DNA from 3 places in the Oceanobacillus sp. FSL K6-2867 genome. Region 3 is predicted to be linked to each of the others. Evidence: a T-box and tRNA genes for the amino acid it is inferred to sense, from the RefSeq annotation. Region 3 holds a T-box; the other regions hold tRNA genes.
What was found. The T-box of region 3 lies ahead of tyrS (tyrosine--tRNA ligase). A T-box ahead of a tRNA ligase gene usually reads a tRNA of that ligase, here a tRNA-Tyr.
Positions count from the first base shown of each region.

Region 1: it encodes a tRNA-Tyr, which carries the amino acid that the T-box ahead of tyrS (tyrosine--tRNA ligase) is inferred to sense. The anticodon was not compared.
Region 2: it encodes a tRNA-Tyr, which carries the amino acid that the T-box ahead of tyrS (tyrosine--tRNA ligase) is inferred to sense. The anticodon was not compared.

Region 1 is NZ_CP150144.1:3,243,562-3,246,815, reverse strand. It holds gene NSQ77_RS15750 (CapA family protein) at 85-1,218, shown strand; tRNA gene NSQ77_RS15745 (tRNA-Ser) at 1,516-1,606, opposite strand; tRNA gene NSQ77_RS15740 (tRNA-Asn) at 1,610-1,684, opposite strand; tRNA gene NSQ77_RS15735 (tRNA-Arg) at 1,690-1,763, opposite strand; tRNA gene NSQ77_RS15730 (tRNA-Ile) at 1,818-1,891, opposite strand; tRNA gene NSQ77_RS15725 (tRNA-Gly) at 1,907-1,980, opposite strand; tRNA gene NSQ77_RS15720 (tRNA-Tyr) at 2,002-2,087, opposite strand; tRNA gene NSQ77_RS15715 (tRNA-Phe) at 2,104-2,179, opposite strand; tRNA gene NSQ77_RS15710 (tRNA-Ser) at 2,208-2,300, opposite strand; tRNA gene NSQ77_RS15705 (tRNA-Ile) at 2,322-2,395, opposite strand; tRNA gene NSQ77_RS15700 (tRNA-His) at 2,412-2,487, opposite strand; tRNA gene NSQ77_RS15695 (tRNA-Met) at 2,514-2,590, opposite strand; tRNA gene NSQ77_RS15690 (tRNA-Ala) at 2,601-2,673, opposite strand; tRNA gene NSQ77_RS15685 (tRNA-Arg) at 2,757-2,830, opposite strand; tRNA gene NSQ77_RS15680 (tRNA-Leu) at 2,891-2,972, opposite strand; tRNA gene NSQ77_RS15675 (tRNA-Lys) at 2,976-3,051, opposite strand; tRNA gene NSQ77_RS15670 (tRNA-Asp) at 3,079-3,155, opposite strand; tRNA gene NSQ77_RS15665 (tRNA-Met) at 3,176-3,252, opposite strand.
Region 2 is NZ_CP150144.1:945,507-948,760, forward strand. It holds gene NSQ77_RS04495 (hypothetical protein) at 243-692, shown strand; gene NSQ77_RS04500 (hypothetical protein) at 744-1,262, shown strand; tRNA gene NSQ77_RS04505 (tRNA-Leu) at 1,584-1,667, opposite strand; tRNA gene NSQ77_RS04510 (tRNA-Cys) at 1,671-1,744, opposite strand; tRNA gene NSQ77_RS04515 (tRNA-Gly) at 1,754-1,828, opposite strand; tRNA gene NSQ77_RS04520 (tRNA-Gln) at 1,832-1,906, opposite strand; tRNA gene NSQ77_RS04525 (tRNA-His) at 1,925-1,997, opposite strand; tRNA gene NSQ77_RS04530 (tRNA-Trp) at 2,014-2,087, opposite strand; tRNA gene NSQ77_RS04535 (tRNA-Tyr) at 2,098-2,182, opposite strand; tRNA gene NSQ77_RS04540 (tRNA-Phe) at 2,200-2,275, opposite strand; tRNA gene NSQ77_RS04545 (tRNA-Asp) at 2,289-2,365, opposite strand; tRNA gene NSQ77_RS04550 (tRNA-Met) at 2,371-2,447, opposite strand; tRNA gene NSQ77_RS04555 (tRNA-Val) at 2,475-2,550, opposite strand; tRNA gene NSQ77_RS04560 (tRNA-Glu) at 2,555-2,629, opposite strand; tRNA gene NSQ77_RS04565 (tRNA-Ser) at 2,646-2,737, opposite strand; tRNA gene NSQ77_RS04570 (tRNA-Asn) at 2,741-2,815, opposite strand; rRNA gene rrf (5S ribosomal RNA) at 2,935-3,050, opposite strand; rRNA gene NSQ77_RS04580 (23S ribosomal RNA) at 3,203-3,254, opposite strand, start outside.
Region 3 is NZ_CP150144.1:279,706-282,959, reverse strand. It holds gene NSQ77_RS01365 (transglycosylase domain-containing protein) at 1-1,387, opposite strand, end outside; T-box leader at 1,568-1,778, shown strand; gene tyrS (tyrosine--tRNA ligase) at 1,914-3,182, shown strand.

The DNA of each region.
Region 1 (3,254 bases), 1.4 Mb from region 3:
TTTCTAAATTTTATTATAATTCAAGTAATTATAGTACCTACTTTAGATACGCGAACAAAAACTATGATTAACGGAGTTGATAGGATGACTATATTACTTTGTTTTTCTTTTCTTTTATCTCATCAACCAGTAAAACACCCATTTATAGATGAGATACAGACAGCTATTAGAACAAATCTGTTTGAAGAGCATTATTTTGCAACTATTGATTATTCATTAATTGCTGATAAACTAACAAACTATGAAAAAACCATAACGATAAGTGCCGCAGGGGATGTCACCATTGGCAGTGATGACAGTTTTGGATATCATGGTACATTTCATTATGAAGCTGACCAATCTGGCCTTCATCATTTTGGAAAAAATGTTTCCCCGATTTTTAAAGAAGACGACTTGACTATTGTTAATCTAGAAACCACTTTAACTGCCAGTCCATATAAAGCAGAAAAAACATTTCGGTTTGCTGGAAAACCTTCCTACACAGAGATTTTAAATTTAACGGGTATAGAAGCTGTGAACCTGGCCAACAATCATACACTTGATTATTTGGAAAAAGGATATGAAGACACAATTACCAATCTTGATACATACAGTATAAATTCATTCGGGTACGACAGACTTTTTGTAAAAGAAGTAAATGGCATAACGATAGGTGCTTTTGGATATAAAGGATGGAATGATACAAGTGAATTACGTGAACAAATTGAAAAAGATATCTTGTTACTAAGAGAACAAGGGGCACAAATCATTATTGCTAACTTTCACTGGGGAGAGGAGCGACATTATCATCCAAATGCTACTCAGCAATCACTGGCAAGGTTTGCAATTGATGCAGGCGCAGATTTAGTACTTGGTCACCATCCCCATGTGGTGCAAGGGATTGAGGAATATAAATCAAAATATATTGTCTATAGTCTGGGAAACTTTATGTTCGGCGGAAATCGAAACCCTGATGACAAAGATACTTTTATTTTCCAGCAAACGTTTCATTTTGCCTTTAATGAACTAACGGACAAAAAGAATATAAAGATTATCCCAACAAGTATTTCTTCTCTTGCAAATCGAAATAACTACCAGCCAACTCCGCTCGAAGGAATAGAGGCTGATCGAGTACTGAAAAAAATACTGACATTAAGTGATGAAATACCCGAAAATGATATTGCCTATAAAGATTATCGGATAGAGGAAAGTACCGCAGTTTTTTCCAGTGCTGATTAGGACAGTTTAACAGGTTTTTCATCATTAAAAGGATAAGCTGTCTGTCACATTATCATTCCTTAATAACGTCTTATTTAATAATTGGACCAATAAAGAAATAACCATTTTATTGGAGCATTAAAAAACAGCACACATTCAAATTAAATGTGTGCTGTTTTAACATTATCTATACGTTTTTTATTATTTGAAATTATTATCTTATTTGGGAAGATCCTATTTTTATTATGTAGTTGATTGATTAATCAGAAGTTTACCATAGGATAAACAGAGAAAATACTGATTGCTGCTAACTAATACTGGCGGAGAAGGAGGGATTTGAACCCTCGCGCCGCTTACACGACCTACACCCTTAGCAGGGGCGCCTCTTCAGCCACTTGAGTACTTCTCCGGATGGCTCCACAGGTAGGATTCGAACCTACGACCGATCGGTTAACAGCCGATTGCTCTACCACTGAGCTACTGTGGAATATGCGCGCCCTAGAGGATTCGAACCTCTGACCCACAGCTTAGAAGGCTGTTGCTCTATCCTACTGAGCTAAGGGCGCAATGTATAAACTATATATTAACATACTATTGTATGGAATATGAAAATATAGTAATGGGCCTGAGTGGACTCGAACCACCGACCTCACGCTTATCAGGCGTGCGCTCTAACCAGCTGAGCTACAGGCCCATATATATGGTAATTTGGAGCGGGTGAAGGGAATCGAACCCTCATCATCAGCTTGGAAGGCTGAGGTTTTACCACTAAACTACACCCGCATTGTATGATATAAAATGAAATGGTGGAGGGAGTAGGACTCGAACCTACGAACCCGATGGGAGCGGATTTACAGTCCGCCGCGTTTGGCCAACTTCGCTATCCCTCCATTATTAATTTAAAAGTGGTGGCTCGGGACGGAATCGAACCGCCGACACACGGATTTTCAGTCCGTTGCTCTACCGACTGAGCTACCGAGCCAAATAATATGTATTTTATAGAAGTTAAATGGAGGAGGTAGAGGGATTCGAACCCCCGCGCGGTTTGACCCGCCTGTCGGTTTTCAAGACCGATCCCTTCAGCCAGACTTGGGTATACCTCCAGATTAAGATGAACCTATAAATGGACCCTGCAGGACTCGAACCTGCGACCGATCGGTTATGAGCCGATAGCTCTAACCAACTGAGCTAAGGGTCCTTGTTACATATTATAATGGGGCGACCGGTGGGGATTGAACCCACGTATGCCGGAGCCACAATCCGGTGCGTTAACCACTTCGCCACGACCGCCATTATGCAATTACTTTATTTAATTATGGTAGCGGCGGAGGGGATCGAACCCACGACCTCACGGGTATGAACCGTACGCTCTCGCCAGCTGAGCTACGCCGCCAATATTCAAATGGAGCCTAGCGGGATCGAACCGCTGACCTCCTGCGTGCAAGGCAGGCGCTCTCCCAGCTGAGCTAAGGCCCCGTGTAATGTATGCATGATGAATTCAAGTCTTGAAATAGGTCTTGTAAAACCTAACGCTCATTAAAAGCTACTTTCTGGAATAACGCGCCCGAGAGGAGTCGAACCCCTAACCTCTTGATCCGTAGTCAAACGCTCTATCCAATTGAGCTACGGGCGCATATAAATAATCTCAAGACAAAATCAAATCTTTTACTTTCGTCTCGATGAGTAATGATAATGCGGGTGAAGGGACTTGAACCCCCACGTCCGAAGACACTAGATCCTAAGTCTAGCGCGTCTGCCAATTCCGCCACACCCGCAAATGGTGAGCCATGAAGGATTCGAACCTTCGACCCTTTGATTAAAAGTCAAATGCTCTACCGACTGAGCTAATGGCTCAAATGTAATGTGTCATCTAAAGAATGATGGCGGTCCGGACGGGACTCGAACCCGCGACCTCCTGCGTGACAGGCAGGCATTCTAACCAACTGAACTACCGGACCATTTTATAAAACAAATGATTTGGTTGCGGGAGCAGGATTTGAACCTGCGACCTTTGGGTTATGAGCCCAACGAGCTGCCAGACTGCTCCACCCCGCGAT
Region 2 (3,254 bases), 670 kb from region 3:
AATACATTACAAGAATTCCTTAAATAAAGTAAAAAGAACAAAAGACTTTATTCCGATTCCCTGCAACTCCAAAACGGCTTTTATGATATAATTACACGTCTCTCTGAGGGAATTAATATTTAGCAATGATTTCAAACTTATGTTCCTAACGCCATTTGCCAGTGTTCCATATAACTCATACATAAATCTGTTTAGATTTGTTAATGATAGGAAAACACATGAAAAATAGGAAGTGATTATTCATGGTTTTTATACTCATTTCTATCCTCATTTTTAGTATAATTATTTACTTTATGCCAAAGCGAATGACGTTAATGGAGATGTATGCAACTTCATGGTTTGCATTAACGTTTGTATTAACTGTCGATTCATACCTTGCCTTAAAACATGACCTTTACGGTTATTTTTTTAAAGATTATTTTGACTATAGAACGTTAATTGTTCATTTTGGTGTTTATCCAACTTACAACGCTATTTTCCTGAATTTTTTCCCTAAAAATAGGTGGAATCAATTGTTCTATATTCTGCTTCATTCATTAATTTTGATCGGATATGAATGGGCAACAATTCAAGCTGGTGCGTTTCATTATAAGAATTGGGAAACATGGTATTCAGCTCTGGCTTATCCAATCATATTGTTGATTCTTTATCTGAACTTAAAAGTGCTAAGATTATTGAAGAATAAGAACTAACTTTTATTGCATCCCAAATATGTTCCATCTCAATAGAAGGGTTTAATGAAGATGAAAAATACAAATGAATATAAATCCCCTATCGCCGCTTTATTATGGTCTGTCATGATGACAGGTTTCGGGCAATTTTATAATGGACAATATATTTTTGGTGCATTACTTTTCATATTTGAAATTGCTGCAAACGGACTATCTAGTTTAAATATGTCCATTTTACACTCCTTCCACGGCAATACACAGCAAGCGCACGATGTTTTCGATCATCAATGGGGGTTATTCTATCCTTCCTCATACGCTTTTTCAATCTGGCAAGCATATAACAAAGCAATCGTCATTAATTGTCAGCAAGAGAAAAGAGATTATCCTAAAGAGACATACTTAACTGGTTTTTTTATTTTATTTGTTATCGGTATGAATTTAGGTGTGTACTACCATCACCATTTATTAAGTGGTATTCCCTTTTTTTCTAGTCCGATATTTAATGGATTATCCTGGGGATTTTTATTTGGTATTACTGGTCATTTTGCTGAAAAATATATAAAAGCAAAAAGAAATATAGGTAAAGATTAATTTTGATTACCTAATAAGAGGGGATAGCTCTGCCGCTGGTTATGATTGTCATTAATGTTCTAACCCCTTCATCAATTGTTGCTTTAAATTTCTAACTGGACAATCATTTTCTTTATGACTCATCTCTAATAATTTATTTCCCTTTTTACTATGAAATCTTCAAGTGTGATTTTTATTCCAAGGATAATCTGTAAATTCAATGCTAACAGATTAAGTAGTCAGCCTGATAGAATGCTATACGTGGGATTTTGAGTTTCGTGCTGAAAGCAAAAAAAGACTTTCAACAATTATGTTGAAAGTCTTTATAATATTTACTTTAGATACCGGTGGTCGGGGTCGAACCGACACGTCCCAGGGGACACGGGATTTTGAGTCCCGCGCGTCTGCCAATTCCGCCACACCGGCATTTGGAGGCGGTAACCGGATTTGAACCGGTGATAAAGGTTTTGCAGACCTCTGCCTTACCACTTGGCTATACCGCCAAAAATAAATGGAGCGGAAGACGGGATTCGAACCCGCGACCCCCACCTTGGCAAGGTGGTGTTCTACCACTGAACTACTTCCGCGAATGGCTGGGCCACTAGGATTCGAACCTAGGATACACGGGATCAAAACCCGATGCCTTACCGCTTGGCTATGGCCCAATCAATTATTATATGAAGGGCGATCGATGGGGATCGAACCCACGTATGCCGGAGCCACAATCCGGTGCGTTAACCACTTCGCCACGATCGCCATATAAAGTTGTAAATGGCAGGGGTAGTAGGAATCGAACCCACATCAAAGGTTTTGGAGACCTTCGTTTTACCATTAAACTATACCCCTACAATTTAAATGGTGGAGGGGGGCAGATTCGAACTGCCGAACCCTGAGGGAGCGGATTTACAGTCCGCCGCGTTTAGCCACTTCGCTACCCCTCCAACTAAATTGAAGTAAATGGTGGCTCGGGACGGAATCGAACCGCCGACACACGGATTTTCAGTCCGTTGCTCTACCGACTGAGCTACCGAGCCATTTTATTTTAAATGGCGGTCCGGACGGGACTCGAACCCGCGACCTCCTGCGTGACAGGCAGGCATTCTAACCAACTGAACTACCGGACCATTTTTGGTTGCGGGGGCAGGATTTGAACCTACGACCTTTGGGTTATGAGCCCAACGAGCTACCAGACTGCTCCACCCCGCGATAGGAATGATTTATCTTGTTTGAAGATGGTGGAGGATGCAGGGCTCGAACCTGCGACCCCCTGCTTGTAAGGCAGGTGCTCTCCCAGCTGAGCTAATCCTCCGTATTGGTGACCCGTACGGGATTCGAACCCGTGTTACCGCCGTGAAAGGGCGGTGTCTTAACCGCTTGACCAACGGGCCTTTTCTATGTAAATTGTGGCGGAGAGCGAGGGATTCGAACCCTCGAGGCCGCGTAAACGGCCTACACGATTTCCAATCGTGCTCCTTCGGCCACTCGGACAGCTCTCCATATGGCTCCACAGGTAGGATTCGAACCTACGACCGATCGGTTAACAGCCGATTGCTCTACCACTGAGCTACTGTGGAATAATCCAAATTGAAATCTACTTGGTTCTTCAGACATAAATTGCTCGTCCTACCAAATGAGATATTTTAGAGTAGCTTCATTCCTATTATATATCTGATATATAGTAAGGAATTTACTTGCCTGGCGGCGTCCTACTCTTGCAGGGACAAAGTCCCAACTACCATCGGCGCTGAAGAGCTTAACTTCTGTGTTCGGTATGGGAACAGGTGTGGCCTCTTCGCTATTGCTACCAGACAATTCAATTATCACCCAAGTGTACCTCAAGAAAATCAGTGACAACCAATATTATAATCGTTTTTAGAAAAAAATCAAGTATAAAGTTGTTACTTTATAAGGTTTATACCTTAAAAACTAAATAAGAGTAAACCAGACATCAAATAAAGAAGTTAGTTAAGTCCTCGATCGATTAGTATCCGTAAGCTCCACGTGTCACCACGC
Region 3 (3,254 bases):
GCAGTGGCTTAATTGTACTTCCGTTAGAACGAACGGCTCGAGTCGCATAATTATAATGATTATCAATGCTTGCCTCCCGATTTCCAAAGAAGCTTATAATTCTTCCTGTTTTGTTTTCAATTAGCATACCGGCAGCTTGTATTTCTTCTGTCCAGCTCGTTGTTTCACCTGTTTCATCATCTTTTACAGTAAATGTATGGTCACGGCCATAGTGTTGATAATCTTTACCAATTTCCTGGAAAGCATCATAAATTTCTTTATCAATCGTTGAATGAATTTCATATCCATTGTTTCTTAAAGCTCGTGATGCAAGTTCTTCGTATTCCTTGTTTAAAGCTTCATTTTTATTAAGATCCTCTGATGTATATCCGTCCTCTTCAGCGAGAACTTTTTTGATGATTTTCGTCGCTCTTTCCTCGATTTCAAAGGTTAATACCGGATAAGTTTCCCTTGAAGATGGTTGTTTCTTAGTGAAATCGGCTGCAATATCATACTTTAATGCTTCCTCATATTCTTCTTTTGTAATGTATTCCATATCATACATGCGATAGAGTACGGTTTTCATTCTGTTTATCCCTGGTTGAATACCTGATTCATCCTTTAGACCACCACTATTGACAAATGGGGTATACGCAGAAGGACTTTGAGGCAGTCCAGCGAGATATGCTGCTTGAGGAAGATTAACTTCATTTGCATCAATGCCAAAAATCCCCTTTGCAGCCGTTTGAACTCCTGCGATATTCCTGCCAGAAGCGTCTCGGCCATAAGGAACAATATTTAAATAGGCTTCTAGAATCTCATCCTTTTCAAAAAACCTTTCTAAACGAAGTGCAAGCAGCATTTCAACTGCCTTTCTTTCAAAAGAAACTTCATCGGTAAGTATTTGGTTTTTAATCAATTGCTGCGTTAATGTACTACCGCCAGTTTGAACAGAGGAATTGGTAACTTCCTGAACCATTGCACGAAAAATTGCTTTTGGCACAATTCCTTTATGCTCATTAAAATATTCATCTTCTGTAGCAATAACTGCTTGTGTTAAAATTGGTGAGATATTTTCCAGTGTTGTTTCTTCCCGATGAATCTCGGAGTTGATATCACCAAAGTAAACCTCATCAGCAAAGTAAAGCTTCGATGTTTCTGAATAGTCATAAATATCCTGAGCCATCGTCTCATAGCTTCGAATAGGTTCGTCCTTTACAAGCGATGCGAAATACCCTGCTCCAACAGCTCCTGCAAATATAAATCCAATAAAACCTATTACAAGAATGAACAGGATAACATTCCATACCACATCATATGTAACCCGTGAGGAATGCTGGATCTTCCCAGTTTTCCATAGGGTCGACAGCTTTTTCCTGTATTCGAGCATTTTTTCTTTAAATTCCATTTGTGAACCCCCTAAATTTCATATATATTATAGCATATGAGCGATTTTTGTTGTATGATATTTAGAAATTTAATATTGCAATTGGATTACAAATATGTTATGAATGTATATAATAACTTTTATGTGTTCAATAATGTGGTTATAATGGATATTTATTGTCCTATTAAGCAAATAAATTGATAAGATGTGATGAAAGATCGCAGTAGCTTAGCAAATCCCTATCAAAGCGAGCTGGCGGAAGGTGCAAGCCAGTATACATTTGCAGGTGAATTACAATCTGGAGCATTTCTTTCTGTCGATATGGAAAGAACGGTGGCGACATCGTTAACAATCCCAAGTGGCTAATTATTTAGCAACAAGGGTGGTACCGCGTGTTTAACTCGTCCCTTTTTTTGAGGGGGCGAGTTTTTTGATTTGCAGATAAGAAAGTGTAATACTTCCTTATTTGCATAAATGCAAATAAGGCATTTGCCAAAAGACTTACAAATGCCAAGTTTTCTAATAAAAAAGTAATGGAGTGTAGAAAATGGATATTTTACAAGATCTTGAAAACCGAGGGCTGGTCCACCAAGTAACGGATCGGGAAGGGCTAGAAAAGCATTTGAAAGAAAATCAAATTACATTATACTGTGGCTTTGACCCAACAGCAGATAGTCTGCATATTGGACATTTAGTGCCATTAACAATGTTAAAAAGATTCCAGCAAGCCGGGCATAAACCAATTGCACTTGTAGGCGGTGGAACGGGAATGATTGGCGACCCAAGTGGAAGATCCAGTGAACGTTCTCTAAATACAAGTGAGGTTGTTCACGGATTTACAGAGAAAATCAGAGAACAAATTAGCAAACTGGTTGATATTGATCAAGGTGATAATCCAGTGCAATCAAGAAATAATCATGATTGGCTTGGCAATATGACAATAATTGATTTTCTGCGAGATGCTGGAAAACATTTTGGGATTAACTACATGCTTGCAAAGGAATCTGTTTCAGCTCGGATTGAACAAGGGATTACTTTTACCGAATTTAGCTATATGATTTTGCAGTCGCTTGATTACCTTAAATTGTACGAGCAAGAAAATTGTACCTTGCAAATTGGCGGAAGTGACCAGTGGGGAAATATCACTGCAGGAATGGAGCTTATTCGCCGTTCCAGAGAAGATGAGGACGAGCAAATCAAAGTATTCGGACTTACAGTACCACTTATTACGAAAGCAGATGGTACGAAATTCGGGAAAACAGCTGGAAATGCAGTATGGTTAGATCCGGAAAAAACAACCCCATATGAATTTTACCAGTTCTGGATTAATACAGATGACCGTGATGTGGCTAAATTCCTGCGTTACTTCACATTCTTATCGGAAGAAGAAATTGCAAAGCTTGAACAAGAAGTAGAACAACACCCAGAAAATCGCGTTGCCCAAAAACGTCTAGCAGAAGAAATGACGAGATCCATTCATGGGGAAGCGGCACTAGAACAAGCAACTAAGATTTCTGCAGCATTATTTAGCGGTGATTTGAAAGAGCTCTCTGCACATGATATTGAGCAAGGCTTTAAGGATGTGCCAACATACACATCAGAAAAAGAAAACATTGGCTTGGTAGACTTATTAGTGCAAGCTTCTATTTCTTCATCTAAACGCCAAGCAAGAGAAGATATTGGTAATGGTGCGGTATATATTAATGGCGAAAGAAAACAAGATGTGAATTATATTGTATCAGCAGATGATCGAATTGAAGACCAGTTTATAATCATCCGCCGCGGGAAGAAAAAATATTTTCTTGTACAATTTTAAAGCGAAACACCTGGCATGAATGGTTTGACATTCGTGCCTTGCTTTCATTATAGTTCTTTATTTTTCGAAAAA